Streptantibioticus cattleyicolor NRRL 8057 = DSM 46488: one gene and its partner. The protein of the gene in region 1 interacts with the protein of each later gene in a pairwise test. Links are inferred from orthologs where the notes say so. Each region holds a gene or a part of one and is shown in the gene's direction. Other genes may lie near its edges. The genes, in order: ftsZ and rlmN.

Region 1 (15,294 bases):
CCGAGCACACCGGCCTGGTGGTCACCTCGCCCGGCTGGAAGCCCACCGGCCCCCTGTTCGCCGCCGCCGAAGCGGCCGGCGTACCGGTCTGGGGCGACGTGGAACTGGCCTGGCGGCTGCGGGCACCGGGGGCCGCCGACTGGCTCGCGGTCACCGGCACCAACGGCAAGACCACCACCGTCCGGATGCTCGCCGCCATCCTCCGGGCGGCCGGGCTGCGGACGGCCGCCGTCGGCAACATCGGCACCCCGATCCTCGACGTGGTCCGCTCCGCCGAGCCCCACGACGTGCTCGCCGTCGAACTCTCCAGCTACCAGCTGCACTGGGCGCCCTCGGTACGCGCCCACTCCGCCGCCGTCCTCAACCTCGCCCCCGACCACCTCGACTGGCACGGCTCCATGGCCGCCTACGCCGCCGACAAGGGCCGCATCTACGAGGGCAACCGGATCGCCTGCGTCTACAACGCCGACGACCCCGCCACCGAGGCCCTGGTGCGCGAGGCCGACGTCGAGGAGGGGTGCCGCGCCATCGGCTTCACCCTCGGCGCCCCGGGCCCCTCGCAGTTCGGCGTGGTCGACGGCATCCTGCTCGACCGCGCGTTCTGCCCCGACCGGCACCGCAACGCCCAGGAGCTGGCCGAGGTCTCCGACCTGGCCGCGCCGGCCCCGCACAACATCGCCAACGCGCTGGCCGCCGCCGCCCTCGCCCGGGCCTACGGCGTCCAGCCCGCCGCCGTCCGCGACGGCCTGCGCGCCTTCCGCCCCGAGGCCCACCGCATCACGCACGTGGCCACCGTGGACGGCGTGGCCTACGTGGACGACTCCAAGGCCACCAACACCCACGCCGCGGCAGCCTCGTTGGCCGCCTACGACCACGTGGTGTGGATCGCCGGCGGGCTGGCCAAGGGCGCCACCTTCGACGAGCTGGTGGCCGGCGCGGCCGGCCGGCTGCGCGGCGTGGTGCTGCTCGGCGCCGACCGCGCGCTGATCGCCCAAGCGCTGGCGCGACACGCCCCCGAGGTCCCGGTGACCGACCTGGAACGGACCGACACTGGGGCGATGGCCGAGGCGGTCGACGCCGCGCGGCGCCTCGCCCGGCCGGGCGACACCGTCCTGCTGGCCCCCGCCTGCGCCTCGATGGACATGTTCACCGACTACGGCAAGCGCGGCGACGCCTTCGCCGAGGCCGTACAGGGCCTGACCGACCACCACTAGCCGGGCGTCCGCGCGTCGCCGGTCAACCGGCGGGACGTACGAGGAAAGGGACGCGCATGACGGACGGAGGTCCTGGCGCCCGCAACGGAACACGCCGCCCGGGGCCGGGGGCCGCCCGGGCGCTGCCGCCCCGGCGCGTCCCGCCCCGGGCCGGCGCCGCCGTACCCGGCCCGGGGCGCGCGCCGAGCGGTGCCGCCGCCCGCGGCCGGCTCGCCCCGCGCGGCCCGCTGGCGCTCCTGGAACGGGCCCGGCGCACCTGGGACCGCCCGCTGACCGCCTACTACGTCATCGTCGGCGCCGCCTTGCTCATCATCGTGCTGGGGCTGGTGATGGTCTTCTCGGCCTCCCAGATCAAGGCGTTGCAGCGCGGCCTGCCGTCCACGTACTTCTTCCGCAAGCAGCTGCTGGCCGCCGCGATCGGCGCGGTGCTGGCGGTGGTGGCGGCCCGGCTGCCGGTCAAGGGCCACCGGGCGCTGGCCTATCCGCTGCTGGCCGGCTCGGTCTTCCTGATGGCGCTGATCCAGGTGCCGGGGATCGGGATGTCGGTCAACGGCAACCGCAACTGGCTGGCGCTCGGCGGCCCGTTCCAGATGCAGCCCAGCGAGTTCGGCAAGCTGGCGCTGGTGCTGTGGGGCGCCGACCTGCTCGCCCGCAAGCACGACAAGCGTCTGCTCAACCAGTGGAAGCACCTGCTGGTGCCGCTGGTGCCGGTGGTCTTCCTGATCCTCGGGCTGATCCTGATCGGCGGCGACATGGGCACCGCGATCGTGCTCACCGCGATGCTCTTCGGGCTGCTGTGGCTGGCCGGCGCCCCGACCCGGCTCTTCGCCGGGGTGCTGTCGGTCGCCGGAATCCTGGCGCTCGTCCTGATCAAGACCAGTGCGCACCGGATGTCCCGGTTCGCCTGCCTCGGTGCCACCGATCCCGGTCCGGCCGACCAGTGCTGGCAAGCCGTTCACGGAATCTACGCACTCGCCTCCGGCGGATGGTTCGGTTCCGGACTCGGCGCCAGTGTGGAAAAATGGGGCCAACTCCCCGAGCCGCACACCGACTTCATCTTCGCCGTCACCGGGGAGGAACTGGGGCTGGCGGGGACGCTGTCGGTACTGGGTCTCTTCGCGGCTCTAGGCTATGCGGGTATCCGCGTGGCCGGACGCACGGAGGATCCCTTCGTCAGGTTCGCCGCGGGAAGCGTGACCACCTGGATCATGGCGCAAGCCGTGGTCAACATCGGGTCGGTGCTCGGCCTGCTGCCGATCGCCGGAGTTCCGCTCCCGCTGTTCTCCTACGGGGGTTCGGCCCTGCTGCCGACCATGTTCGCCGTCGGGCTGCTGGTCTCCTTCGCCAGGAGCGAGCCCGCGGCGCGGGCGGCACTGGCCGCGCGGGGACACGGTTTTCCGACTGGGGTAATCACACGGAGCATGAGACGGCTCGCCAGGCGACGACCGTCCAGGAAGCGGTGAATTTCGGTGCATGTCGTTCTCGCCGGCGGAGGGACCGCCGGCCACATCGAGCCCGCGCTCGCGCTCGCGGACGCCCTGCGCAGGCAGGACCCGACCGTGGGTATCACGGCGCTCGGTACGGAGCGTGGCCTGGAGACCAGGCTGGTGCCGGAACGCGGCTACGAACTGGCGCTCATCCCGGCGGTACCGCTGCCACGGCGCCCCACCCCGGAGCTGATCACCGTGCCCGGCCGGCTGCGCGGCACCATCAAGGCCGCCGAGCAGGTGCTGGAACGCACCAAGGCCGACTGCGTGGTGGGCTTCGGCGGTTACGTGGCCCTCCCCGGCTACCTGGCCGCCAAGCGCCTCGGGGTGCCCATCGTGGTGCACGAGGCCAACGCCCGCCCCGGCCTGGCCAACAAGATCGGCTCGCGGTACGCCAAGGTGGTCGCGGTCTCCACGCCCGACAGCAAGCTGCGTGACGCCCGTTACATCGGCATCCCGCTGCGCCGGGCCATCGCCACCCTGGACCGGGCCGCCGTCCGTCCGCAGGCCCGCGCCGCCTTCGGGCTCGACCCCAACCTGCCCACCCTGCTGGTCTCCGGCGGCTCCCAGGGCGCCCGGCGGCTCAACGAGACCGTCCAGGCGGTGGCGCCGCGCCTCCAGCAGTCCGGTGTCCAGATCCTGCACGCCGTCGGCCCCAAGAACGAGCTGCCGACCCCCAACAACATGCCCGGCATGCCGCCCTACGTCCCGGTGCCCTACCTGGACCGGATGGACCTGGCCTACGCCGCCGCCGACATGATGCTGTGCCGGGCCGGCGCGATGACGGTGGCCGAGCTCTCCGCGGTCGGCCTGCCCGCCGCCTACGTCCCGCTGCCCATCGGCAACGGCGAACAGCGGCTCAACGCCCAGCCGGTGGTCAAGGCCGGCGGCGGCCTGCTGGTGGACGACGCCGAGCTGACCCCGGAGTGGGTGCTGGGCAACGTGCTGCCGGTGCTGACCGATCCGCACCGGCTGTACGAGATGTCCCGGTCCGCCGCCGAGTTCGGCCGCCGGGACGCCGACGACCTGCTCGTCGGCATGGTGCACGAGGCCGTCGCGGCCGGCCGGGCAGGATAGGGCCGCGAACGGACGGAAGGGTGGAGGCGTGGCCGGACCGATGACGACCCGGCGGGCGGAGCGGGAGACCGCCGGTCCGCCCCGCCCCACCCCGCCCGCCGCCCGGCGCCCGCGGCTCTCCCGGCGCGGCCTGCTCCTGCTGCTGGTCGCGGTGGCCGTGGTGGTCGCCGGCTGCCTGGCGGTGCTGTACCTCTCGCCCTGGCTGCGGGTGCGTCAGGTGCGGGTCACCGGGGTGCGCGCGCTCGGCGCCGGTCAGGTGCGGGCGGCGGCGGCCGTGCCCGAGGGCACCGCGCTGGCCTCGGTGGACACCGACGCGGTGGCCGGACGCGTCCGTTCCGGGCTGCCCGGGGTGGCCGCGGTGGAGGTGGTCCGTTCCTGGCCGCACACCCTGACGCTCAATGTGACCGAGCGAACTCCGGCAGCCGTTCTGGAAAAGGACGGAAAATATGTGGAACTGGACGCCGATGGTGTCCGTTTTGCCACGGAGTCGACCGCTCCTTCCGGTGTTCCCCGGGTGGAATTGGCGACCGGTTCCGGAACGCGCGACGGATCGGCCGGCCGGGACGCTTCGTCCAGTAATGGCTATTTCGGCCCGGATCGTCTTCTGCGGGCCGCGGTACAGGTCGCCACGGATCTCCCCGCGCCGGTGCGCAAGCGGACCCGCGTCATCCAGGTGCGTTCCTTCGACGCCGTCTCGCTGCAACTCGACGGCGGGCGCACGGTGGTGTGGGGGAGCGCGGAGCGCGGGGCGCAGAAGTCGGTGGCGCTGCGCGCGCTGCTGAAGGCGGCCGGGGGCGCGCGCCACTTCGACGTGAGTGTCCCCAGCGCCCCCGCCGCATCGGGAAGTTGACGTCGCGCTTTCCGTGGTGACCCTGGTTCGCCCGCGTCAGGCGTGATCACATAGGGTCAAAAGAAAAGCGGTAGGTTCGGCGTGTTCGTTGAACGGGAACCGCTTGTCGACTTACTGTCCTGTCCAGGGCAGGCACAAGGCACAGACATACTGGTAACCCTAAACCTCAGGTTTAGGGTTCGGGTCGGGCGTCCGGACCGTCCCATCGGCATCCGCCGGTGCTCCGCGGCTTCGCGGGACACCGGCACGTAAATCGAGGCGAGAGGCCTTCGACGTGGCAGCACCGCAGAACTACCTCGCAGTCATCAAGGTCGTCGGCATCGGCGGCGGTGGCGTCAACGCCATCAACCGGATGATCGAGGTCGGTCTCAAGGGCGTCGAGTTCATCGCGATCAACACCGATGCGCAGGCCCTGCTGATGAGCGACGCCGACGTCAAGCTCGACGTCGGCCGCGAGCTCACCCGCGGCCTCGGCGCCGGCGCCAACCCGGACGTGGGCCGCAAGGCCGCCGAGGACCACCGCGAGGAGATCGAGGAGGTCCTCAAGGGGGCCGACATGGTCTTCGTCACCGCGGGCGAGGGCGGCGGCACCGGCACCGGCGGCGCCCCGGTGGTCGCCAACATCGCCCGTTCACTGGGCGCCTTGACGATCGGCGTGGTCACCCGCCCCTTCACCTTCGAGGGCCGCCGCCGGGCCAACCAGGCCGAGGACGGCATCGCCGCGCTCCGCGACGAGGTGGACACCCTCATCGTCATCCCCAACGACCGGCTGCTGTCCATCTCCGACCGCCAGGTCAGCGTGCTCGACGCGTTCAAGTCCGCGGACCAGGTGCTGCTCTCCGGTGTCCAGGGCATCACCGACCTGATCACCACCCCGGGCCTGATCAACCTCGACTTCGCCGACGTCAAGTCCGTGATGTCGGAGGCGGGTTCGGCGCTGATGGGCATCGGCTCGGCGCGCGGCGACGACCGCGCGGTGGCCGCGGCCGAGATGGCGATCTCCTCGCCGCTGCTGGAGGCGTCCATCGACGGCGCCCGTGGTGTGCTCCTCTCCATCTCCGGCGGCTCCGACCTCGGCCTGTTCGAGATCAACGAGTCGGCGCAGCTGGTCAGCGAGGCGGCGCACCCGGAGGCCAACATCATCTTCGGCGCGGTCATCGACGACGCCCTCGGCGACGAGGTGCGGGTCACCGTGATCGCCGCCGGGTTCGACGGCGGCCAGCCGCCCACCAAGAACCGCGAGAAGGTGCTCGGCGGTTACGGCCGCGAGGACGGCGGCGGTCAGTCCCGCCCCGGCGGCCAGTCCGCCGAGCCGTCCACCCGCCCGGCCTTCGGCGGCCTCGGCTCGGTCGCCCCGCAGCGCGACGAGGAGCCCGACCCGGCCCCGGTCGTCGAGGCCCCGCTGCCCCCCGTCACCCCGCCCCCGGCCCCCCCGGCCCCCCGCTACCACCAGGACAGCCAGGCCGAGGAACTGGACGTCCCGGACTTCCTGAAGTGATCATTCGCAGGTGATAAGCGAGCGTTACGAAGTGAGCGGCGCCCACTTCGCCTTCACCGACAGGTGGGGCGGGGTGAGCGCCGCTCCGTACGAGGAGCTCAACCTCGGCGGCGCGGTCGGCGACGACCCGGCCGCGGTCCGCGCCAACCGGGCCGCGGCGGCGGGCGCGCTGGGGCTCGACCCCGGCCGCGTGGTGTGGATGAACCAGGTGCACGGCAACGACGTCGCCCACGTCACCGCCCCCTGGGGGGACGACCCGGTGCCCGCGGTGGACGCGATCGTCACCGACCGGCCCGGGCTGGCGCTCGCGGTGCTCACCGCCGACTGCGTCCCGGTGCTCCTCGCCGACCCGGTGGCCGGGGTGGTGGCCGCCGCGCACGCCGGCCGTCCCGGGCTGGTGGCCGGGGTGGTCCCGGCGGCCGTCGAGGCGATGACCGCGCTCGGCGCCCGCCCGGAGCGGATCACCGCCCACACCGGGCCCGCGGTCTGCGGCCGGTGCTACGAGGTGCCCGAGGCGATGCGCGCCGACGTCGCCGCGGTGGCACCGCGGGCGTGGGCGACCACCTTGTGGGGGACACCGGCGGTGGACGTGGCCGCCGGAGTGCGGGCCCAACTCGTCGGCGCGGGGGTGACGAAGGGTGAGAAATCCCATATCTGCACCCGTGAATCACCGGACCACTTCTCGTACCGGCGGGAGAGGACCACCGGCCGGCTCGCCGGGTACGTATGGATCGGCAGTGACGGCACGTGCGGGAAAGACGGCAGCAAGTGACGGACAGAAAGTCGCAACTCGCCAGGAATCTGGCCGGTGTCGAGGAGCGGATCGCCGCCGCGTGCCGGGCCGCGGGCCGGCCGCGCGAGGAGGTGACCCTCATCGTGGTCACCAAGACCTACCCGGCCTCGGATGTGAGGTTTCTCGCGGAACTCGGCGTCCGTGAGGTCGCGGAGAACCGCGATCAGGAAGCGGCCCCGAAAGCGGCGGAATGCGCCGATCTCGGACTCACTTGGCACTTCGTCGGACAATTGCAGACCAACAAGGCGCGCTCCGTGGTCCGTTACGCGGACGCCGTGCACTCGGTCGACCGGCTCCGGCTGGTCTCCGCGCTCTCCTCGGCGGCGGTGCGCGCCGAGCGGACGACGGGGTGCCTGGTGCAGGTGGCGCTCGACGCGCCGACCGGCTCGCTCGGCAGCCGCGGCGGCCTCGCCCCGCAGGACGTCCCGGCCGTCGCCGACGCGATCGCCGCAGCTCAAGGGCTGCGCCTCGATGGGGTGATGACGGTCGCGCCGCTTGCCGGGGAGTACGCCTCGCAGCCGCGAAGAGCATTCGAGCGGCTGATGGAAATCGCATCTGCCCTGCGCGCGAGCCATCCTGCTGCAAACATGGTCTCCGCAGGGATGAGTTCGGACCTCGAGGAGGCCATCGCCGCCGGTGCGACACATGTGCGCGTGGGTACGGCGGTACTCGGAGTCCGTCCTGGGCTCCGGTAACGTCACCAGCAAGTCGGACCACAGCAGAAAATATGGTCATGCTCCGTCAGGTTCGGAGCTGACCGAAGTGGATCCCCTCACCTGATGACGGTGCCGATCCACCACAGAGCGGAGGACGCAGAGCATGGCCGGCGCGATGCGCAAGATGGCGGTCTACCTCGGCCTCGTGGAGGACGATGGGTACGACGGCCCGGGGTTCGACCCCGACGACGAGTTCGAACCCGAGCCGGAGCCCGACCGCGCCCGGCGTCAGCACCAGCCCCCGCAGGACGAACCGGCCCGCGTCACCCACGCGCCGGCCCCCCGGGAGCCGCGGATCGCACCCGTGGCATCCATCACACCCGAACGCCGCACTCTGGAGAAGAACGCACCGGTGATCATGCCCAAGGTCGTGTCGGAGCGGGAGCCCTACCGGATCACGACGCTCCACCCTCGCACGTACAACGAAGCCCGTACGATCGGGGAACACTTCCGGGAGAGCACCCCGGTGATCATGAATTTGACCGAGATGGACGACACGGACGCCAAGCGCCTCGTCGACTTCGCCGCGGGTCTCGTCTTCGGGCTGCACGGCAGCATCGAGCGGGTGACGCAGAAGGTGTTCCTGCTGTCTCCTGCTAACGTCGATGTAACGGCGGAGGACAAGGCCCGGATCGCCGAGGGCGGGTTCTTCAACCAGAGCTGACATACGCAGGCACGTGGAACCGGACCGCAGAGCCGGTGGAGAGCAGGGGAGAGGGAAGCGCGATGGATGTCGCAAAGCAGGTCATCCACATCGCGTTGATGTGCTTCCTGATCGTGCTGATCTTCCGGCTGGTGATGGAGTACGTCTTCCAGTTCGCCCGATCGTGGCGTCCGGGGAAGGCGATGGTGGTGATACTCGAAGCCACCTACACTGTCACCGATCCGCCACTCAAGCTTCTGCGGCGGCTGATCCCGCCGCTGCGTCTCGGGGGCGTGGCGCTCGACCTGTCCTTCTTCGTACTGATGATCATCGTCTACATCCTGATCTCCGTCGTGGCCAGGCTGTGAACGATACGGTCTTGCCAATTGCCGACGATCACGTTGAGGTGAAGAGATGCCGCTGACCCCCGAGGACGTTCGTAACAAGCAGTTCACGACCGTCCGCCTCCGAGAGGGCTATGACGAGGATGAGGTCGACGCCTTCCTCGACGAGGTCGAAGCCGAGCTGACCCGGCTGCTGCGCGAGAACGAGGACCTGCGGGCCAAGCTGGCCGCGGCCACCCGTGCCGCCGCGCAGAACCAGCAGCAGCAGATGCGCAAGCCGGAGCAGCAGGACAGGCAGGGCTCCCCCGTGCCCGCCGCCATATCCGGACCGCAGCCGGTGCCGCCCGGCCAGCAGCACCAGCAGCAGATGGGGCCGCCCCAGCTTCCGGGCGCCCCGCAGCTGCCGGCCGGTCCCAGCGGGCAGCACGGCCCGCAGGGTCCCATGGGCCCCGGCCCGATGGGACAAGGTCCGATGGGCCCGGGTGGCCCCATGGGACAGGGGCACCCGATGCAGCAGGGCGGCCACCCGATGCAGCAGCAGGGCGGACCCGGTGGCGACAGCGCCGCCCGCGTCCTGTCGCTGGCCCAGCAGACCGCCGACCAGGCGATCGCGGAGGCCCGTTCCGAGGCCAACAAGATCGTCGGCGAGGCGCGCAGCCGCGCCGAGGGCCTGGAGCGGGACGCCCGCGCCAAGGCCGACGCGCTGGAGCGGGACGCGCAGGAGAAGCACCGCGTGGCCATGGGCTCCCTGGAGTCCGCCCGCGCCACCCTCGAACGCAAGGTCGAGGACCTGCGGGGCTTCGAACGTGAATACCGCACCCGGCTCAAGTCCTACCTGGAGAGCCAGCTGCGTCAGCTGGAGAACCAGGCGGACGACTCGCTCGCCCCGCCGCGCACACCGGCGACCGCTTCCCTGCCGTCCTCGTCCTCCATGGGCGGCTCGATGGGCAGCGGCATGGCGGCGGCCGGTGCCTCCTCGATGGGCCACACCGGCGGCGGCAACCAGTCGTACGGCGGCCAGCAGATGGGCGGCCACACCGGCGGCGGCAACCAGACCTACGGCGGTCAGCAGCAGATGTCGCCGGCGATGACGCAGCCGATGGCACCGGTGCGCCCGCAGGGTCCGCAGCCGTTGCAGCAGGCGCCGACGCCGATGCGCGGTTTCCTGATCGACGAGGACGACAACTGATCGCCGACTGATCGGTTTCGGTCGCGCGGCGGTCGCCGAGTGACATAGGGCCGGGGCCCCTGGGGTTGATCCCCTGGGGCCCCGGCCCTTTTGCGTGTACGGCTCCGGCCTGGTGACCGCAGCGCGCCGACGCCGGCCGGACCGTCCCACGGCCCGGCCGGCGGCGCCGGCGGATCAGCTCACCGCCTGCGCAGCCGGAAGGTGAGGCCGAGCGCCTCGTCACGGAACGGGGCGCCGAAGGTGTCGTCGCCCTCGCCGGCGGCGAAGTCGGTGGCCAGCACCTCCTCGGCGACGAGCGGGGCGTGCTCGGCCAGGGCCGCCGCCAGCTCCTCGTCACCGGTCTGCCAGCGCAGCGCGATCCGGTCGGCGACGTCCAGGCCGCTGTTCTTGCGGGCCTCCTGCACCAGCCGGATCACGTCCCGGGCCAGACCGGCGCGGCGCAGCTGAGGGGTGACGTGCAGGTCGAGCGCCACGGTGGCACCGGAGTCGGAGGCCACCGACCAGCCCTCGCGGGGCGTCTCGGTGATGACGACCTCGTCGGGGGAGAGGGCGACGGTCTCGCCGTCCACCACCACCGAGGCGGTGCCCTCCCGCAGCGCGAGGGAGAGGGCGGCGGCGTCGGCGTCCGCGATGGCCTTGGCGACCGCCGGGGTGCCCTTGCCGAACCGCTTGCCCAGCGCCCGGAAGTTGGCCTTGGCCGTGGTCTCCACCAGCGAGCCGCCGACCTCGGCCAGCGAGGCGAGCGCGGCCACGTTGAGCTCCTCGGCGATCTGCGCCCGCAGGTCCTCCTCCAGCGACTCGAACCCGGCCGCCGCCACCAGCGCGCGGGACAGCGGCTGACGGGTCTTGACGCCGGACTCGGCACGGGTGGCCCGGCCCAGCTCCACCAGTCGCCGCACCAGCCGCATCCGCTGCGACAGCCCGGCGTCGATCAGCGCCTCGTCGGCCACCGGCCAGGAGGACAGGTGCACCGACTCCGGGGCCCGCGGGGTGGTCGGCACCACCAGGTCCTGCCAGACCCGCTCGGTGATGAACGGCACCAGCGGCGCCATCAGCCGGGTCACCGTCTCCAGCACCTCGTGCAGGGTGCGCAGCGCCGCCGCGTCGCCCTGCCAGAACCGGCGGCGCGACCGGCGCACGTACCAGTTGGACAGGTCGTCCACGAAGGCCGACAGCAGCTTGCCGGCGCGCTGGGTGTCGAACGCCTCCAGCGCCTCGGTGACCTCGCGCACCAGGGTGTTGGCCTCACCCAGCAGCCAGCGGTCGAGCAGCGGACGGTCCGCCGGGGCCGGGTCGGCATCCCCCGGGGCCCACCCGCAGGTGCGGGCGTACAGCGCCTGGAAGGCCACCGTGTTCCAGTACGTCAGCAGGGTCTTGCGGACGACCTCCTGGATGGTGCCGTGGCCCACGCGCCGGGCGGCCCAGGGCGAGCCGCCGGCGGCCATGAACCAGCGCACCGCGTCGGCGCCGTGCTGGTCCATCAGCGGGATCGGCTCCAGGATGTTCCCCAGGTGCTTGGACATCTTGCGGCCGTCCTCGGCGAGGATGTGGCCGAGGCAGACCACGTTCTCGTACGCGGAGCGGTCGAAGACCAGGGTGCCGACGGCCATCAGGGTGTAGAACCAGCCGCGGGTCTGGTCGATCGCCTCGGAGATGAACTGGGCGGGGTAGGTCGCCTCGAACAGCTCCTTGTTGCGGTACGGGTATCCCCACTGCGCGAACGGCATCGAGCCCGAGTCGTACCAGGCGTCGATCACCTCGGGCACCCGGTGCGCCTCGCCCGGGCACTGCGGGCAGGTGAAGGTGACCTCGTCGATGTAGGGGCGGTGCGGGTCGAGCCCGGACAGGTCGCGGCCGGCCAGCTCGGACAGCTCGGCGCGGGAGCCGACGCAGGTCAGGTGGCCTTCCGCACAGCGCCAGATGGGCAGCGGGGTACCCCAGTAGCGGTTGCGGGACAGGGCCCAGTCGATGTTGTTGTCCAGCCAGTCGCCGAAGCGGCCGTGCTTGACGGACTCGGGGTACCAGTTGGTGCGCTCGTTCTCCCGCAGCAGGGCGTCCTTGACCGCGGTGGTGCGGATGTACCAGGACGGCTGGGCGTAGTACAGCAGCGCGGTGTGGCAGCGCCAGCAGTGCGGGTAGCTGTGCTCGTAGGGCACGTGGCGGAAGAGCAGGCCGCGCGCGTCGAGGTCGGCCACCAGGGCCTCGTCGGCCTTCTTGAAGAACTGGCCGCCGACCAGGCCGAGCCCCTCCTCGAAGGTGCCGTCCGGGCGGACCGGGTTGACCACCGGCAGGCCGTAGGCGCGGCAGGTCTTCAGGTCGTCCTCACCGAAGGCGGGCGCCTGGTGGACCAGACCGGTGCCGTCCTCGGTGGTGACGTACTCGGCGTTGACCACGTAGTGGGCGTCGTCCAGCTCGACCAGGGTGAACGGGCGCCGGTAGGTCCAGCGCTCCATCTCGCGGCCGGCGAAGCTGCGGCCGGTGGCCGACCACCCCTCGCCCAGCGCCTTGGCCAGCAGCGGCTCGGCCACCACCAGGCGTTCGTTGCCGTCGGTGGCCTCCACGTAGGTCACCTCGGGGTGGGCGGCCACCGCGGTGTTGGACACCAGCGTCCACGGGGTGGTCGTCCACACCAGCAGCGCGGCCTCGCCGGCCAGCGGGCCGGAGGTGAGCGGGAAGCGCACGAAGACCGACGGGTCGACCACGGTCTCGTAGCCCTGCGCCAGCTCGTGGTCGGAGAGCCCGGTGCCGCACCGCGGACACCAGGGGGCGACCCGGTGGTCCTGGACCAGCAGCCCCTTGTCGAAGATCTGCTTGAGCGACCACCACACGGACTCCACGTACTCGGGGTCCATGGTGCGGTAGGCGTCGTCCAGGTCGACCCAGTAGCCCATGCGCCGGGTCAGCTCGGCGAAGGCGTCGGTGTGCCGGGTGACCGACTCCCGGCACTTGGCGTTGAACTCGGCGATGCCGTACCGCTCGATGTCCTGCTTGCCGGAGAAGCCCAGCTCCTTCTCGACCGCCAGCTCCACCGGGAGCCCGTGGCAGTCCCACCCGGCCTTGCGGGTCACGTGGTGGCCCTGCATGGTCTTGAAGCGCGGGAAGACGTCCTTGAAGACCCGGGCCTCGATGTGGTGGGCGCCCGGCATGCCGTTGGCCGTCGGCGGGCCCTCGTAGAACCCCCACTCCGGGCGCCCCGCGCTCTGTTCGAGCGAGCGGGCGAAGACCTTGTTCTCCTGCCAGAACGCGAGCACCTCGTGCTCCAGCGCTGGCAGGTCGACCTGGGCGGGCACCTGGCGGTACTGGCTCATCCAACATCCTCCGGCGGGAACGTCGCACGTCTACCGTCGGAGGGACGAGAAACGCCGCCGCTGCGGCCTTCCCGCGGTACCACCCTCCTTGGCCGGGGAACGGGGGCTCCCTCGGCCCACTCATTGAGCCGCGACGACGGTTCTACTCGCCCGGCACGCCACGCTCCGGGTTTTCCTCCGCCGGCTCCGGGGTGATCTTCGCGCCGCGCACACCCCCGGGCTCGCACCGTCCCCGGGTCGCTGATGGCTGCGTACGGCGTTACTCGTCCCCATCCACGCCTTTCGCTGCGCCCCAGTGTACGGCGCGGCCGGGTGGGCTTCCTCCGGATGACCGACGGTGACCCCGGGTGACCCGAATGGGCAGAGGCTGCCTGCCATATGCCTCGCTTCTCGGGGCGTACCGGATTATGCGCCCGCGAGCTGGGCACAACGTGTGCAGACCATGGGGTGCGGCGGCGCCCGCCGGACGGTTGGGCGGCGGCGTGCCCCGTTGCCGCGGGTCTCATGTCGATTTATCGTTCCGGCACCATTCGCTAGCAAGATCACCAATTGTTAAGGGGCCGCGCTCATGGTGGTGAAGAAGCCCGCCGCGGAATCCGCCCGGCGTACCCCGGAGCACGCCCCGGCACCGGCGGCGAAGAAAGCCCCCGCCCGCCGGACCGGCGCCGAGAAGACGTCCAGGAGCCCGCTCCCGGCCGTCCCCGCCGAGGCCGGCGAGGAGCACACTGGCAGCACCGCCACGACCGGGCCGGCCCGGCGGACCGGCCCCCGGCGGCGCAGCGACCCGGCCACCGCGCCGCACCCGGCCGGCGGAACGGGGACCGCCGCCCGGCTCGCGGCCGGCGCGGCACACGGCGGGGTGGCCCCGGCCGGCGACGACGAGGCGGCCACCAGCACCACCACACACCAGGCGACGGCCGCGGCGAACGACGCGACCGCTGAGCAGACGGAGGCCAAGACGGTGGTTGCGAAGAAGACAGTGGCCGACGCGGCCGGATCCGACACGTCCGCGTTCCCCGCGGCCCGCGCCGCGGCCGAAGGCGCCCCCGCCGAACCCGGCACCCTCGCGGTACGCCCCGGTGAGGAGCCGTGGACGCCCGACGAGGTCGCCGAGGCCCGGACCGAACTGGACTCCGAGGCCCGCCGGCTGCGCGGCGAGATCAAGGCGGCCGAGGAGGCCATCTCCGGCCTGATGCGCGACTCCGGCGACGGAGCCGGCGACGACCAGGCCGACGTGGGCACCAAGAACATCTCCCGCGAGCACGAGATGGCCCTCGCCGACAACGCCCGCGAGATGCTCCGGCAGACCGAGCACGCCATGGAACGCCTGCACAACGGCACCTACGGGCTCTGCGAGTCCTGCGGCAAGCCGATCGGCAAGGCCCGTATGCAGGCGTTCCCCCGGGCCACCCTCTGCGTCGAGTGCAAGCAGCGGACCGAACGCCGCTGACCGCGGCCGGACGCGTGCCGTACGCTCGATCCCGTCAGTACGCCCGGCGGGCTGCCCCGGGACCGAAGGCTGAGGGACTCACGTGACGAAGGCGGAGCGGACCATCGGTACGCCAGGTTTCGACCAGGAACAGGAGCCGGAGCGGGCCACGGCACGCGCGGCGGAGGAACCGGCGGAGGCGTCCACCGGCCCGGCACCGGCCGACGACGCCCCGCCGGCCCCCCGGGGCAGCCGGCGCCTGCTGGTGCTCTTCGGGGTGGCCGCGTTCGCCTACGCGCTCGACCTGATCTCCAAGACGCTGGTGGTCCAGTACCTGGAGAACCAGCCGCCGGTCCCGCTGCTCGGCCGCTACCTCCAGCTGTGGGCCATCCGCAACTCGGGGGCCGCCTTCGGCATCGGCGAGGGCATGACCGTGGTCTTCACGGTGATCGCGCTGGTGGTGATCGGCGTGATCGCCCGTCTGTCCCGCAAGCTCTACAGCGTGCCGTGGGCGATCGCGCTCGGGCTGCTGCTCGGCGGGGCGCTCGGCAACCTCACCGACCGGATCTTCCGGGCCCCCGGCGTCTTCCAGGGCGGCGTCGTCGACTTCATCGCCCCGGCCCACTTCGCCGTCTTCAACCTGGCCGACTCCGCCATCGTCTGCGGCGGCGTGCTGATCGTCTGGCTCTCCTTCCGCGGCCTGGACCCGGACGGCACCGTCCACCGCAACTGACCCCCCGGCCGAC
Region 2 (15,166 bases), 3.5 Mb from region 1 along the record:
AGGGGGCCTCGGCGTCGACCCCGACGTCGTGCACGCCATCGCCCGCGAGATCGCCGCCGTGGTCCGGGACGGCACCCAGATCGCCGTGGTGATCGGCGGCGGCAACTTCTTCCGCGGCGCCGAACTCCAGCAGCGCGGCATGGACCGGGCCCGCTCGGACTACATGGGCATGCTGGGCACCGTGATGAACTGCCTCGCCCTCCAGGACTTCCTGGAGAAGGAGGGCATCGACACCCGCGTGCAGACCGCCATCACCATGGGCCAGGTCGCCGAGCCGTACATCCCGCTGCGCGCCATCCGCCACCTGGAGAAGGGGCGCGTGGTCATCTTCGGCGCCGGCATGGGCATGCCGTACTTCTCCACCGACACCACCGCCGCCCAGCGCGCCCTGGAGATCCACGCCGAGGCCATCCTGATGGGCAAGAACGGCGTGGACGGGGTCTACGACTCCGACCCCAAGGTCAACCCGGACGCGGTGAAGTTCGACGCCCTGGAGTACGGCGAGGTGATCTCCCGCGACCTGCGGGTGGCCGACGCCACCGCGATCACGCTGTGCCGCGACAACGAGCTGCCCATCCTCGTCTTCGAGCTCCTCACCGAAGGGAACATCGCGCGCGCCGTGAAGGGTGAGAAGATCGGCACGCTGGTGAGCGGGCACGGCACCCGGGACTGACCCGTCCGCCGCCCCGCCGGACCCGAGGCGACGAAGGTCCGGCGCGGGGATGGACAAACGCGCTGCCGGTTCGCCACCGTGCAGGGAACACGCGCGCACGCAGGGGCGAGATGTGAAGCTCACGACCCAGACCAGGAGCACATGGTGATCGAAGAGACCCTCCTCGAAGCCGAGGAGAAGATGGAGAAGGCCGTCGTGGTCGCCAAGGAGGACTTCGCCGCGATCCGCACCGGGCGTGCGCACCCGGCGATGTTCAACAAGATCGTGGCCGAGTACTACGGCACCATGACGCCGATCAACCAGATGGCGTCCTTCTCGGTGCCGGAGCCGCGCATGGCGGTGGTGACCCCGTTCGACAAGAGCTCGCTGCGGGCCATCGAGACCGCGATCCGCGACTCCGACCTGGGCGTCAACCCGACCAACGACGGCACCATCATCCGGGTGGTCTTCCCGGAGCTGACCGAGGAACGGCGCAAGCAGTTCATCAAGGTCGCCAAGGGCAAGGCCGAGGACGCCAAGGTCTCCATCCGCAGCGTCCGCCGCAAGGCCAAGGAGACCCTGGACAAGCTGGCCAAGGACGGCGAGGCCGGCGAGGACGAGGTCCGCCGCGCCGAGAAGGAACTCCAGGACGCCACCGACAAGTACGTGGCCCAGGTCGACGAACTGCTCAAGCACAAGGAAGCCGAGCTCCTCGAGGTCTGATGAACGACTCTTCACGGGGAGCTCCGCCGGGCGCCGGCTACTGGGGAGCCCCCGAGCAGGCGCGTGCCGCCGGGGGGTTCCCCGCGGGGCAGGCGGAGGGTGCCGGGTACGACGGCGGCGGGGCGGCGCACACCGGGTACGTGCCGCCGTCCCCGGACGCCGTCGGCGCGGGACCGGCGTACCGGGCGGAGCACCCCGTGCCGGACGGCTCCGGCGGGCCGCGGCCGGAGGGCCGTCCCGCGCCGGGTGAGCCGGGGCCGGAGGGGCGGCCGGGCCGCGCCAAGAAGAAGGCGGGCCGCAACCTGCCCGCCGCCATAGGGGTCGGCCTCGGCCTCGGCGCGGTCATCATCGCCTCGCTGTTCGTGGAGAAGACGGTCTTCGTCGGCGTCGTGGTGCTCGGCGTGGTCGTCGGGCTGTGGGAGCTGACCAGTCGGCTCGCCGAACGCAAGCGGATCCACGCCCCGTTGATCCCGCTCGCGGTGGGCGGCGCCGCGATGGTGGTGGCCGGCTACGTCCGCGGCGCGGAGGGCGCCTGGGTGGCGATGGCGCTCACCGCGCTGGCGGTGCTGGTGTGGCGGATGACCCAGCCGCCGCAGGACTACCTCAAGGACGTCACCGCCGGGCTCTTCGCCGCGTTCTACGTACCGTTCCTGGCCACCTTCGTGGTGATGATGCTGGCCGCGCACGACGGTCCGTGGCGGGTCTTCGTCTTCCTGCTGCTCACCGTGGTCAGCGACACCGGCGCGTACGCGGTCGGCTGGCGCTTCGGCAACCACAAGCTGGCGCCGCGGATCAGCCCCGGCAAGACCCGCGAGGGGCTGGTGGGCGCGGTGGCCTTCGCCATGGCGGCCGGCGCGCTCTCCATGACGTACCTGATCGACGGCGGCCGGTGGTGGCAGGGGCTGCTGCTGGGACTGGCGGTCGCCGCCAGCGCCACCCTCGGCGACCTCGGCGAATCCATGATCAAGCGGGACCTGGGCATCAAGGACATGGGCACCCTGCTGCCCGGCCACGGCGGCATCATGGACCGCCTGGACTCCCTGCTGCCCACCGCCCCCGTGGTCTGGCTGCTGCTGGTGATCTTCGTCGGCGCGAGCTGACCCGTACCCCGCCACCGCCCCGCACCTGGCCCGCCGCACACGCGGCGGGCCTTGTCGTACGGATCTGCGACACTGGACAAATCATGCCTGCACCCGGAGAACTGACCTTCGCCGCGCCGCGCGGCGCCAAGAAGCCGCCGCGGCACCTCGCCGACCTCGACCCCGCCGAGCGCCGCGCCGCCGTCGCCGAGCTGGGCGAGAAGCCGTTCCGCGCCAAGCAGCTGTCGCAGCACTACTTCGCGCGGTACGCCGACGACCCGGCGACCTGGACGGACATCCCGGCGGCGGCGCGGGGCGCGCTGGCCGAGGGGCTGCTGCCGGAGTTGATGTCGGTGGTGCGCCACGTCTCCTGCGACGACGACACCACGCGCAAGACGCTGTGGCGGCTCTTCGACGGCACGCTGGTCGAGTCGGTGCTGATGCGCTACCCGGACCGGGTCACCATGTGCATCAGCTCGCAGGCCGGCTGCGGCATGAACTGCCCGTTCTGCGCCACCGGCCAGGCCGGGCTCACCCGCAACCTGTCCACCGCCGAGATCGTCCACCAGATCGTGGCGGGCATGCGGTCGCTGCGCGACGGCGAGGTGCCCGGCGGTCCGGCCCGGCTGAGCAACATCGTCTTCATGGGCATGGGCGAGCCGCTGGCCAACTACAACCGCGTGGTGGCCGCCATCCGCCGGCTCACCGACCCCGCGCCGGACGGCCTCGGGCTCTCCCAGCGCGGCATCACCGTCTCCACCGTGGGCCTCGTCCCGGCCATGCTGCGCTTCGCCGACGAGGGCTTCAAGTGCCGGCTCGCGCTGTCGCTGCACGCCCCCGACGACGAGCTGCGCGACACCCTGGTACCGGTCAACACCCGCTGGAAGGTACGCGAGGTGCTCGACGCCGCCTGGCACTACGCCGAGGTCTCCGGCCGCCGGGTCTCCATCGAGTACGCGCTCATCCGCGACATCAACGACCACGCCTGGCGGGCCGACCTGCTCGGCCGCCTGCTCAAGGGCCGCCGCGCGCACGTCAACCTGATCCCGCTCAACCCCACCCCGGGTTCGAAGTGGACGGCCTCCAGCCCCGAGGACGAGAAGGCGTTCGTCCGCGCCCTGGAGGCGCACGGCGTGCCGGTGACGGTACGCGACACCCGCGGCCAGGAGATCGACGGCGCATGCGGCCAGCTGGCCGCTTCCGAGCGCTGACCTGGCACTGATATCGTCTGAACGCCCAAAAGTGAACACCTGATCCAATTCCGACAGGGGAGCGCGCCAGCGCTGAGAGTGCGGCCGGCCACGCCACGCCGCAGACCCTCGAACCTGATCCGGGTAATGCCGGCGAAGGGAGTTCGGCCATGACACCGGCCAATCCGCGACCGCGGCCCGATTCCGCGGCCACCACCACGCCCGCCCGCACCAACCGCTGGCGCACCGTCGACATCGTGGTCGCCGCCGTCCTCGGCGCCGCCTTCGGCGTCATCTTCTGGGGCTGGAGCACTCTGTGGAACGGCCTGGCCAGCGCCATCCCGCTGCCCGCCCGCGGGGTGATCTACGGCGTGTGGCTGGTGCCCGCCGTCCTCGGCCCGCTGGTCATCCGCAAGCCCGGGGCCGGCATCTTCTGCGAACTGGTCGCCGCCAGCGTCGCCACCCTCTTCGGCTCCCCCTGGGGCCTGGTCACCCTCGCCTACGGGGTGCTCCAGGGCATGGCCGGCGAGTTCGGCTTCGCGCTCACCGGCTACCGCGTCTGGCGGTGGCCCACCGCGCTGGCCGGCGGCGCGCTCGCCGGGATCGCCGCCTCGCTGCTGGACAACGCGCTGTACTACGCCGCCAGCTCCACCGGCTGGCAGATCGCCTACGCCGCCCTGGTCACCGTCAGCTCCGCGGCCATCGCCGGCCTCGGCAGCCTCGCCCTCACCAGGTCGCTCGCCCAGACCGGGGTGCTCGACCCGTTCCCGTCCGGCCGCGAACGCGCCGCGGTCTGACGGCACTTCGGTGAGCACGGCATGAGCACGGTACGGCTGCGCGGCTTCGGACACCGGCACGCCGGACGCCGCCGCTGGGCGGTACGCGGCGTGGACCTGGAGATCGGCCACGGGGAACGGGTCGGACTCCTCGGCCCGTCCGGCGCCGGCAAGTCCACCCTGCTGGCCGCCCTGGCCGGACTGCTGCCGCCCGAGGCCGGCGACCGCGAGGGCACCGTCGAGATCGACGGCCGCGACCCGCGCGAGGCCCGCGAGCGCATCGGCATGGTCTTCCAGGACCCGCAGTCCCAACTGGTCATGGAACGCGCCGGGGACGACGTCGCCTTCGGCCTGGAGAACCGCGGCACGCCACCGGAGCGCATCCCCGCCCTCGTCGCCGAGGCGCTGCGCCGCGTCGGGTTCCGGTACGACGTACGGCGGCCCACCAGCGCGCTCTCCGGCGGCGAACAGCAACGCCTCGCCCTGGCCGGTGCCCTGGTCACCGGCCCCGGTCTGCTCCTGCTGGACGAGCCCACCTCCAACCTCGACCCGGCCGGCGCCGCCCTCGTCCGCGAGGTGCTGGCCGGGCTGGACGGCACCACCCAACTCGTCGTCGAGCACCGGATCGCCGAACTCGCCCCGCAACTGGACCGGATCGTCGTCCTCGAACCGGGCGGCGGCGTCCGCGCCGACGGCCCGCCCGAAGCGGTCTTCGCCGAACACGGTGAACGCCTCGCCGCCGAGGGCGTCTGGGTGCCCGGCCACCCGCTGCCCGCCCACCCCCCGGCCGGCGCCGCCGGCCCCGAACTGCTGCGTACCCGTTCCCTCGGCCACCGCCCGGTCTTCGAACGGCTCGCCGACACCGCGGTCCAGGCCGGCGAGGCGCTCGCCGTGGTCGGCCCCAACGGCGCCGGCAAGTCGACCCTCGCCCTCCTGCTGGGCGGCCTGCTCGCCCCCACCGACGGACGGGTGGCCGCCACCGCCGAACTCGCCGGCCCCGACGCCGCCCGCCCCCCGCACCGCTGGCGCCCCCGCGTGCTCGCCGGACGCATCGGCTCCGTCTTCCAGAACCCCGAGCACCAGTTCGTCACCGCCCGGGTACGGGACGAACTCACCCTCGGCGCCGGCGATCCGGCCCGCGCCGACGAACTCCTCGTCCGCCTACGGCTGGACGCCCTCGCCGAGGCCAACCCGCACACCCTCTCCGGCGGCGAACAACGCCGGCTCTCGGTGGCCACCGCGCTCGCCGCCGCCCCCCGCCTCCTCGTCCTGGACGAACCCACCTTCGGCCAGGACCGCCGCACCTGGACCGAACTGGTCGCCCTCCTCGCCGGCCTGCGCGACGAAGGCCACGGCATCGTCGCCGTCACCCACGACCCCGACTTCACCACGGCACTCGCGGCCCGTGAACTCCGGCTCGGCGCGGCGCGGTTGGAGGTGTCCCGGTGATCAACCGTGCCGCGCCCATCGCCGACCCCGCCGCGCCGCTGGCGCGGCGGAACCCGGTGGCCAAACTGGTCGCCGCCGCGGTCGTCGCGCTCGCGCTCGTGCTCAGCCTGGACCCGGTGGCGCCCGGCATCGCCTTCGGCGTCGAACTGGCCGTCGTACCGTTCTTCGGCATCCGCTACCCCGTACTCGCCCGGCGCGTCTGGCCGTTGCTGCTGGGCATCGTCGGCGCCGTGGTCACGCTCTTCCTCTTCGCCACCGACCGGCAGCACATCCTCACCTCCGCCCTGGCGCTCGCCCTGCGCCTGCTGGCCGTCGCCCTCCCCGGCGTCCTCGCCTTCGCCACCACCGACCCCACCGACCTGGCCGACGCGCTCATCCAGAACGCCAAGGTCCCCCCGCGGTTCGCCATCGGCACGCTGGCCGCCTGGCGGCTCGTCCCCCTCCTCGGCGACGAATGGCGCCTCATCCACCACGCCCGCCGCGCCCGCGGCGTCGACCCCGGCCGCAACCCCCTCGCCCACCTCCGCCTCTTCGCCTCCGCCTCCTTCACCTTGCTCGTCGGCGCGATCCGCCGCGGTACGCGTCTCGCCACCGCGATGGACGCCCGCGGCTTCGACGCGGGCACCCCCCGCACCAGCGCGCGCCGCGTCCCCTTCGGCGTGGCCGACGCCCTACTGATCGCCGCCGCGACCGGTGCCGCCGCGCTGGCGGTCGGAGTGAGCGTGTGGACAGGCGAGTTCCGCCCGATCTTCACCGCCCCCTGACGGTTCGCCCGCGCGGGTCCGCTACGCGCTGGCGGTCAGCGGGTTCGCTCGCGCTGGTGGTCAGCCATTACTCCGTGGCCCGGTTCGCCCGGTTCGGGGTGCCGGGGTGGCCCCCGTTCGCCCCTGCCCGGTGGGGGGTTGGGGTGGGTTTTTGGTCTGGTTCGGCACGGGGTGGCTTCGCCTATGCGTCGTACGGGGTCGGGGGCGCGCCGGGGGTGACTCCTCGCTCCAGGTATCCGCCACAGCTTGGCTCCGGCTACTGGGTCGCTGCGGGGACACCCCCGACACACCCCCTTGCGCCGTCGTGCGGGTGCCTCTCTTCGCGGGTGGGGGTGAGTAAGGAGGTTGGGGTCACCCCGATCTCCTTCTCACCCCCTCCGTGCCGCAGCGCGGAACGCAACAGAACGGGGGCGTGCAGGGGTGTCCCCGCAGCGACCCAGCGGGGCGGCGGAGAGCCGACGACGAAACGTGGAGCGAGGAGTCACCCCGGAGGGCCCCCGGAAACCAAGGCAGACAGTGCGCACCCCGCACTGTACGAACACAGCCACGGGTGGGCGGGGGAAGCATCAGTGACGCCAGCCACGACGAGACGGGGGGCCGGGGGCGCCCCGAGGAGGTAATGGCTGACCGCCAGCGCGAGCGAACCCTCACCCCGGAGGGCCCCCGGGAACCCAGGAAGACAGTGCGCACCCCGCGCTATACGCGTACAGCCACGGGTGGGCGGGGGGAAGCATCAGTGACGCCAGCCACGACGAGACGGGGGGCCGGGGGCGCCCCGAGGAGTCAATGGCTGACCGCCAGCGCGAGCGCGGCCGCTTTGGGGAGGACGGCCACCACCACGACGGCCGAGGTCAGCGCGAGCGCGCGCACAAGCAGGGCACGGCGCAGCACCCCCACCGTCGCCCCAGCCTCCCGCAGGGAAACCGTCACCGCCCGCCTCGCCTCCCTCGCCTCCGTCGTCGCCGCTGCCGCCGCCGTCACCGCCGCGGCCAGCACGATCGCGGCACCCACGGTGGTGAAAGGGGTCGCGTACGGCGCCGGGACAGCGGCCGGGACGGCGCACACCACCGTGGCGAGCACGGCGAAGGGGCGGCCGAGATGCCCCGCCTCGGCCTGCAGGGTGCGGCCGGAGATCAGCCGAAGGGCGCCGGGCCGCCGCCAGGACAGCAGGCGCCCGCACAGGTGCACCAGTCCCGGCCCGGCCGTCACCACCCCGACGGCGGCCAGCACCCACCCGGCCAGCGCCAGCGGCGGGACCCCGCCGAGGTGGCCGGGGAGCGGCAGGGCGGATACGCGCGGCGGGCGGCGGGCGGCGTACCCGGCGACGGCCGACCCGGCGAGGGCCGCCGCGCAGCCCCAGCCGAGCGCGGCCGGGGCGGCCGGACGCCGGCGGCGCGGACGTACCGCCACCGCGGAGGCCACCGCCGACGTCAGCGGCGCGGCCAGCAGCAACGTGGCCACCCCGGCGGCCGGCAACCGGGCCGCCTCGTGCGCCCGCGCCACCCCGGCGAGGGCGACCGCGCTGCCCAGGGCGGCGGTGACCGCGGTGGCGAGGGCGGCGGGGAGCGCCGGGCGTCCGCGGCCGACCCGGGCCACCGCCGGGTGCGCGGGGTGGCGGCTGCCGTGGTCGGCCCGGCTCACCGCGCCCGCCAGGTAGGCCAGCGCCGCCAACGGCACCGCGCACCACGCCAGCCGCAGCGCCGAGGCGGCGGTGTCCTCCGGGTGGCGTACCGCGTTCCCGAGCGCGGCGAGCAGCAGCAGCCCGGTGCCGGCCGCCACGGCCAGCAGGACCAGCCGCCGCAGCAGGGCGGAGGGACGCGGACGCAGGATCAGTCGCAGATGGAGCATGACGTGGCGCCTTCGCAGCGGATGTCGTGACGGGCGGTGCGCCGCACGGGCCTCACGCGGAGGTCACGCACGGGGCCGTACCCTCCTGCGCCGGTCCGGCGGGCCCCGCGTCGAGCAGGCCGTCGAGGATCGGGACGGTGCGGTCGGCGTACCGGGCGGCCTCGGGGTCGTGGGTGGCGAGCACCACGGTGATCCGGTGGGTGCGGGCGGCGGTGGTCAGGGCGCGTAGCACGTGGGCCTGGTCGGGGCGGTGCAGCGGGGCGGTGGGCTCGTCGGCGAAGAGCACGTCGGGCACGGTGACCAGGGCGCGGGCGACGGCGACGCGCTGGCGCTGGGACTGCAGGAGGTCGGCCGGGCGGCGGCGGGCGAGCGGGGCGACGTCGAGCCGTTCGAGCCATTCGTCGGCGGCGCGGCGGGCCGTCCGGTAGGAGGCGCCGCGCAGCAGCAGCGGCAGCGCCGCGTTCTCCCGCGCGGTCAGCTCCGGCACCAGGCCGGGGACGGGGCCGACCCAGCCGAACCGGTCGCGCCGCAGCCGTTCACGGGCGCCACGGGAGCGGCTGTGCAGCGGCGTGCCGTCGAACCACACCTCGCCGGCCTCCGGGCGCAACTGGCCGGACAGACAGGCCAGCAGCGTGGACTTGCCGGCTCCGCGGGGGCCGAGGACGGCCAGGATCTCACCGGGCGGCACGCCCACCGTGGCGCCGAGCAGCGCGGGGGAGCCCTGGTGCGAGCAGCGCAGCCCGCGGGCCCACAGCAGGTGGTTGCCGGGCGGCGCCGTCATGCGGGTACCTCCGCTCGTCCGTCCGTTCGTCCTCACCGGGGCGAACGAGCCGGGGGCGGATCGGTTACCGCGCGCACGGGCCCCGTGCCGTCCGTTCGGGGGAGGACGGCGGCACGGGGCCCGCGGGTCAGGGAGGGATCGCGTCGCGCGAGGGGGGTTACAGCTTGGTCCACGCCTCCGTCAGGACGGTACGGATGATCTGCTCGATCTCGTCGAAGGTCGACTGGTCGGAGATGAGCGGCGGGGAGAGCTGGATGACCGGGTCGCCGCGGTCGTCGGCGCGGCAGTACAGGCCCTCCTCGAACAGCTTCTTGGAGACGAAGCCGTACAGGATGCGCTCGGACTCCTCGTCGTCGAAGGACTCCTTGGTGACCTTGTCCTTGACCAGCTCGATGCCGTAGAAGAAGCCGTTGCCGCGCACGTCGCCGACGATCGGCAGGTCGTGCAGCTTCTGCAGGGTCTTCAGGAAGGCGCCCTCGTTGGCCAGGACGTGCTGGTTGAGGCCCTCGCGCTCGAACAGGTCGAGGTTGGCCAGCGCGACCGCGGCGGAGACCGGGTGGCCGCCGAAGGTGTAGCCGTGCAGGAAGGTGTTGTCCTGCTTGTAGAACGGCTCGGCGATGCGGTCCGAGACGATCGCGGCGCCGATCGGCGAGTAGCCGGAGGTCATGCCCTTGGCGCAGGTGATGATGTCGGGCACGTAGTCGAACTTGTCGCAGGCGAACATCGTGCCGAGCCGGCCGAAGGCGCAGATGACCTCGTCGGAGACGAGCAGCACGCCGTGGCGGTCGCAGATCTCCCGCACCCGCTGGAAGTATCCGGGCGGCGGCGGGAAGCAGCCGCCGGCGTTCTGCACCGGCTCCAGGAAGACCGCGGCGACGGTCTCCGGGCCCTCGAAGAGGATCTGCTGCTCGATCTGGTCGGCGGCCCAGCGGCCGAACGCCTCCGGGTCGTCGCCGTGGATCGGGGCGCGGTAGATGTTGGTGTTGGGCACCTTGTGGGCGCCGGGGACCAGCGGCTCGAAGGGGGCCTTGAGGGCCGGCAGGCCGGTGATGGACAGGGCGCCCTGCGGGGTGCCGTGGTAGGCGACGGCCCGCGATATCACCTTGTACTTGGTGTGGTTGCCGGTGAGCTTGTGGTACTGCTTGGCCAGCTTCCAGGCGGTCTCCACCGCCTCGCCGCCACCGGTGGTGAAGAAGACCTTGTTGAGGTCGCCCGGGGCGTAGTGCGCCAGCCGCTCGGCCAGTTCGATCGCCTTGGGGTGGGCGTACGACCACACCGGGAAGAAGGCCAGCTCGGCCGCCTGCTTGGCGGCGACCTCGGCGAGCTCGCGGCGGCCGTGGCCCGCCTGGACGACGAAGAGGCCGGCCAGCCCGTCGAGGTACTTCTTCCCGTCGGTGTCGTAGATGTACGTGCCCTCGCCGCGGGTGATCGTCGGCACCGGGGCGTTCTCGTACGACGACATGCGGGTGAAGTGCATCCACAGGTGGTCGTACGCAGTCTTTGACAAGTCCGCGCTCATGGCTATCTGGTTCCCCAGGTGTAGGTCTGCTTCCGGAGCTTGAGGTAGACGAAGCTCTCGGTGGACCGCACGCCGGGCAGCGCGCGGATCCGCTTGTTGATCGTCTCCAGGAGGTGGTCGTCGTCCTCGCAGACGATCTCGATCAGCAGGTCGAAGGAGCCGGCCGTCATGACGACGTACTCCACCTCTCCCATCTCGGCCAGCGCGTCGGCGACCGGTTCGAGGTCGCCCTCGACGTTGATGCCGACCATCGCCTGGCGCCGGAACCCCACGGTGAGCGGGTCGGTGACGGCGACGATCTGCATGACGCCCTGGTCGAGAAGTTTCTGGACACGCTGCCGTACGGCCGCCTCGGACAGGCCGACGGCCTTGCCGATTGCGGCGTAGGGCCGGCGTCCGTCCTCCTGCAACTGCTCGATGATCGCCTTGGAGACGGAGTCGATCACCGGAGCGCCGTTGCGGTCCTTCGGGTCAGGTGTACGAGTGGCCACGACCCCACTCTGCATGAGAGGTCGTCTTTCCCGCAACCCAGAATCGATGAAATCCGTTGTTGATCGCTCAAAATTTTACTGATTCCATTGCGAGCGGCGTGTGGGTATGTCGAAACCGCCCGTCCTCCCGTTAGGGTGGGAGGTGTCTCGACGTACGGACACCAGGTCGTACGGACATCAGGTCCACCGAACCGGCACAGCACCAGACAGGAGAAGGCAGTGAGCGAACTCCGTACCCTGCGCAACTACATCGACGGGGAGTTCCGCGACGCCGCCGACGGCCGCACCACCGACATCGTCAACCCGGCCACCGGTGAGGTGTACGCGACCGCGCCGCTGTCCGCCGCCGCGGACGTCGACGCGGCCATGGCCGCCGCCGCTGCCGCCTTCCCGGCCTGGCGGGACACCACTCCGGCCGAGCGGCAGCGGGCGCTGCTGAGGATCGCCGACGCGATCGAGGCGCGCGCCGAGGAGCTGATCGCCGCGGAGAGCGAGAACACCGGCAAGCCGATCGGTCTGACCCGGACCGAGGAGATCCCGCCGATGGTCGACCAGATCCGGTTCTTCGCCGGGGCCGCGCGGCTGCTGGAGGGGCGCTCGGCCGGCGAGTACATGGAGGGGATGACCTCCATCGTGCGCCGGGAGCCGGTCGGGGTGTGCGCCCAGGTGGCGCCGTGGAACTACCCGATGATGATGGCGGTGTGGAAGTTCGCCCCGGCGATCGCCGCGGGCAACACGGTGGTGCTCAAGCCCTCCGACACCACCCCGGCCTCCACCGTGCTGCTCGCCGAGATCCTCGGCGGCATCCTGCCCAAGGGCGTCTTCAACGTGATCTGCGGCGACCGGGAGACCGGCCGGCTGATGGTGGAGCACCCGACCCCGGCGATGGCCTCCATCACCGGTTCGGTCCGGGCCGGCGTCCAGGTGGCCGGCAGCGCCGCCAAGGACGTCAAGCGGGTCCACCTCGAACTCGGCGGCAAGGCCCCGGTCGTGGTCTTCGAGGACGTCGACATCCACAAGGCGGTGGAGGACATCGCGCTGGCCGGCTTCTTCAACGCCGGCCAGGACTGCACCGCCGCCACCCGCGTGCTGGTCCACGAGTCCGTCCACGACGAGTTCGTCACCGCGCTGACCAAGGCCGCCGCCGAGACGAAGACCGGTCTGCCGGACGACGACGACGTGCTCTACGGCCCGCTCAACAACGCCAACCAGCTCGCCCAGGTCACCGGGTTCATCGAGCGGCTGCCGGAGCACGCCAGGGTGGAGACCGGCGGCGCGCGCGTCGGCGACAAGGGGTACTTCTTCGCCCCGACCGTCGTGACCGGGCTGCGCCAGGACGACGAGATCGTCCAGAACGAGGTCTTCGGCCCGGTGATCACCGTGCAGAAGTTCACCGACGAGGAGCAGGCCGTCGAGTACGCCAACGGCGTGGAGTACGCGCTGGCCTCCTCGGTGTGGACCAAGGACCACGCCCGTGCCATGCGGATGTCGAAGAAGCTCGACTTCGGCTGCGTGTGGATCAACACCCACATCCCGCTGGTCGCCGAGATGCCGCACGGCGGCTTCAAGAAGTCCGGCTACGGCAAGGACCTGTCGGCCTACGGCTTCGAGGACTACACGCGCGTCAAGCACGTGATGACCTCGCTGGACGGCTGACCGGACCCGGACCGGGACGGCCGCCGCGACCAGGTGTCGCGGCGGCCGTCGTCCGTTCCAACGGCCCCGCGCCGCAGGGCCGTTGACCGGCGCGGGGTCAGCTGCGGGCGGCGGTGTACGCGTCGATCTCGGCGGCCAGCCGGGACTTGCCCGCCTCGTCGAGGAAGGACGCGGTCACCGCGTTCTTCGCCAGGGCGGCCACCCCGGCCGCGTCGAGGCCGAGCAGCCGGGCGGTCACCGCGTACTCGGTGTTGAGGTCGGTGCCGAACATCGGCGGGTCGTCGCTGTTGACGGTGACCAGCACCCCGGCCGCCACCATCTCCTTGACGGGGTGCTCGTCCAGGGTGGCCACCGCGCGGGTGGCGATGTTGGAGGTGGGGCAGACCTCCAGCGGGATGCGGTGCTCGGCGAGGTGGGCCAGGAGCCGCGGGTCCTGGACGGCGCTGGTGCCGTGGCCGATGCGTTCGGCGCCCAGCTCGGTCAGCGCGTCCCAGATGGTCTGCGGCCCGGTGGTCTCGCCGGCGTGCGGCACGCTGTGCAGCCCGGCCGCCCGCGCCCGGTCGAAGTACGGCTTGAACTGCGGCCTGGGCACCCCGATCTCCGGGCCGCCCAGCCCGAAGGAGACCAGCCCCTCGGGTGCCTGGTCCACCGCGATGTCGCAGGTGACGGCGGCCGACTCCAGCCCGGCCTCGCCGGGGATGTCGAAGCACCAGCGCAGCACGGTGCCCAGCTCCGCCTCGGCGGCCTTGCGGGCGTCCTCGATCGCCTCCAGGAACGCCTCGGCCGGTATGCCGCGCCGCACCGAGCTGTAGGGGGTGATGGTCAGCTCCGCGTACCGGATGTTCTGCCGGGCCATGTCCCTGGCGACCTCGTAGGTCAGCAGCCGGACGTCCTCGGGGGTGCGGATGAGGTCCACCACCGACAGGTAGACCTCGATGAAGTGGGCGAAGTCGCGGAAGGTGAAGTAGTCGGCGAGGACCTCGGGGTCGGCCGGGACCTTCGAGTCCGGGTGGCGGGCGGCCAGTTCGGCAACGATGCGCGGCGAGGCCGAGCCCACGTGGTGCACGTGCAGCTCCGCCTTGGGCAGCCCGGCGATGAACGCCGCCAGATCCTGGTCGCCGGCCGGTACGGAACTGGTGGTCATCGGTCCTCCACATGTCGTCGGTCGGCTCATGGTAGACGCCGGGAACGACACGGCGGGCCCGGGCGGTTCACGCCCGCCCGGGCCCGCGTCCGGTGACCGGGGTCAGCCGATGTCGAGCGCGGTGTCGTCGATCAGGAAGTCGGTGGCGAGCGAGGAGTCCTCGGTGCCGGTGAACTTCAGGGTCACCGTCTGCCCCGCGAACGAGGACAGGTCGAAGGACTTCTGCACGTAGCCGGTGTTGGCATTGGCGTTGGAGTAGGTCGCCAGGGTGGTGGAGCCGGCCTGGACGGTCAGCTTGTCGTAGGCGGTGGTGCCCGACTCCTGGGTGTCGATGTGCAGCCAGAAGCTGAAGGTGGCCTTGCAGCCGGCCGGGATGGTCACCGTCTGGGACAGGGTGTCGGTGTGGGTGGTGCCGTAGCCGTCCAGCCACGCCTTCCACGAGCCGGAGTGGGCCGGCTCACTGCTGCTGTTGTCGATCACGCCGGAGGAGGCGCTCCACGGCGCGGCGCTGCCGGTCTCGAAGCCGGGGTTGCCCAGCAGCTGCGAGGCGGTGCAGCCGCCGCCGGAGGAGCTGGTGACGGTCCAGGTGAAGGTGGTCGAGCCGGTGGCGCCGGTGGTGTCCTTGGCGGTCACGGTCACCGTCGAGCTGCCGGCGGTGGTCGGGGTGCCGCTGATCAGACCGGTCGAGGAGTTGATCGACAGCCCGGCCGGCAGACCGGTGGCGCTGTAGGTCAGGGTCTGGCCGGAGGCCGAGTCGCTCGCCTTGATCTGGAGCGAGGCGGCGGTGTTCACCACGGTGGACTGGTTGCCCGGGTTGGTCACCGTCACCGTGTTGCCGGTGCTGGAGCCGGAGGTGAAGGCGGCGGTGCCGTTGGGGGTGCCCAGACCCGTGGGACCGTCGTAGCCGGGGCCCGCGGTGCACAGGTACGACGGCGAGCACGAGCCGTTGCTGCCCGAGGTCACGTCGTTGAGCGCGGAGGTGTGGGCGTACGGGTACGAGGCCGGGTAGCTGTTCGCGGCCGGGGTGCCGGCCAGCGCGTAGACCGAGGCGATGATCGGCGAGGAGGCGCTGGTGCCGCCGTAGACGTTCCAGC

What was found.
Region 2: the proteins of ftsZ (region 1) and rlmN interact in binary tests that used the Escherichia coli proteins (3 or more experiments, as listed by UniProt). The link is inferred for Streptantibioticus cattleyicolor NRRL 8057 = DSM 46488 from one-to-one orthologs.

The regions. Positions count from the first base shown.
Region 1 is NC_017586.1:1,303,660-1,318,953, reverse strand. The notes cover bases 4,103-7,014. They hold ftsZ (cell division protein FtsZ), read left to right. Parts: upstream 4,103-4,902; coding sequence 4,903-6,126; downstream 6,127-7,014. Other genes in these bases: SCATT_RS05530 (YggS family pyridoxal phosphate-dependent enzyme), read left to right, coding at 6,895-7,014; pgeF (peptidoglycan editing factor PgeF), read left to right, coding at 6,137-6,898; SCATT_RS05545 (cell division protein FtsQ/DivIB), read left to right, coding at 4,103-4,628. Outside these bases: murD (UDP-N-acetylmuramoyl-L-alanine--D-glutamate ligase), read left to right, coding at 1-1,214; putative lipid II flippase FtsW, read left to right, coding at 1,271-2,677; murG (undecaprenyldiphospho-muramoylpentapeptide beta-N-acetylglucosaminyltransferase), read left to right, coding at 2,684-3,778; more of SCATT_RS05545, read left to right, coding at 3,807-4,102; more of SCATT_RS05530, read left to right, coding at 7,015-7,614; SCATT_RS05525 (cell division protein SepF), read left to right, coding at 7,739-8,299; SCATT_RS05520 (YggT family protein), read left to right, coding at 8,362-8,646; SCATT_RS05515 (DivIVA domain-containing protein), read left to right, coding at 8,693-9,811; ileS (isoleucine--tRNA ligase), read right to left, coding at 9,991-13,119; SCATT_RS05505 (TraR/DksA family transcriptional regulator), read left to right, coding at 13,688-14,569; lspA (signal peptidase II), read left to right, coding at 14,652-15,281. UniProt on the Escherichia coli protein: Essential cell division protein that forms a contractile ring structure (Z ring) at the future cell division site. The regulation of the ring assembly controls the timing and the location of cell division.
Region 2 is NC_017586.1:4,773,453-4,788,618, forward strand. Bases 1,828-4,611 are described here. They hold rlmN (23S rRNA (adenine(2503)-C(2))-methyltransferase RlmN), read left to right. Parts: upstream 1,828-2,558; coding sequence 2,559-3,665; downstream 3,666-4,611. Other genes in these bases: SCATT_RS21075 (phosphatidate cytidylyltransferase), read left to right, coding at 1,828-2,475; SCATT_RS21085 (ECF transporter S component), read left to right, coding at 3,815-4,441; SCATT_RS21090 (ABC transporter ATP-binding protein), read left to right, coding at 4,463-4,611. Also shown: pyrH (UMP kinase), read left to right, coding at 1-673; frr (ribosome recycling factor), read left to right, coding at 818-1,375; more of SCATT_RS21075, read left to right, coding at 1,375-1,827; more of SCATT_RS21090, read left to right, coding at 4,612-5,869; SCATT_RS21095 (energy-coupling factor transporter transmembrane component T family protein), read left to right, coding at 5,866-6,633; SCATT_RS40385 (hypothetical protein), read right to left, coding at 7,417-8,481; SCATT_RS21105 (ABC transporter ATP-binding protein), read right to left, coding at 8,534-9,262; SCATT_RS21110 (aspartate aminotransferase family protein), read right to left, coding at 9,420-10,781; SCATT_RS21115 (Lrp/AsnC family transcriptional regulator), read right to left, coding at 10,784-11,287; SCATT_RS21120 (gamma-aminobutyraldehyde dehydrogenase), read left to right, coding at 11,492-12,928; SCATT_RS21125 (adenosine deaminase), read right to left, coding at 13,026-14,072; SCATT_RS21130 (putative Ig domain-containing protein), read right to left, coding at 14,175-15,166.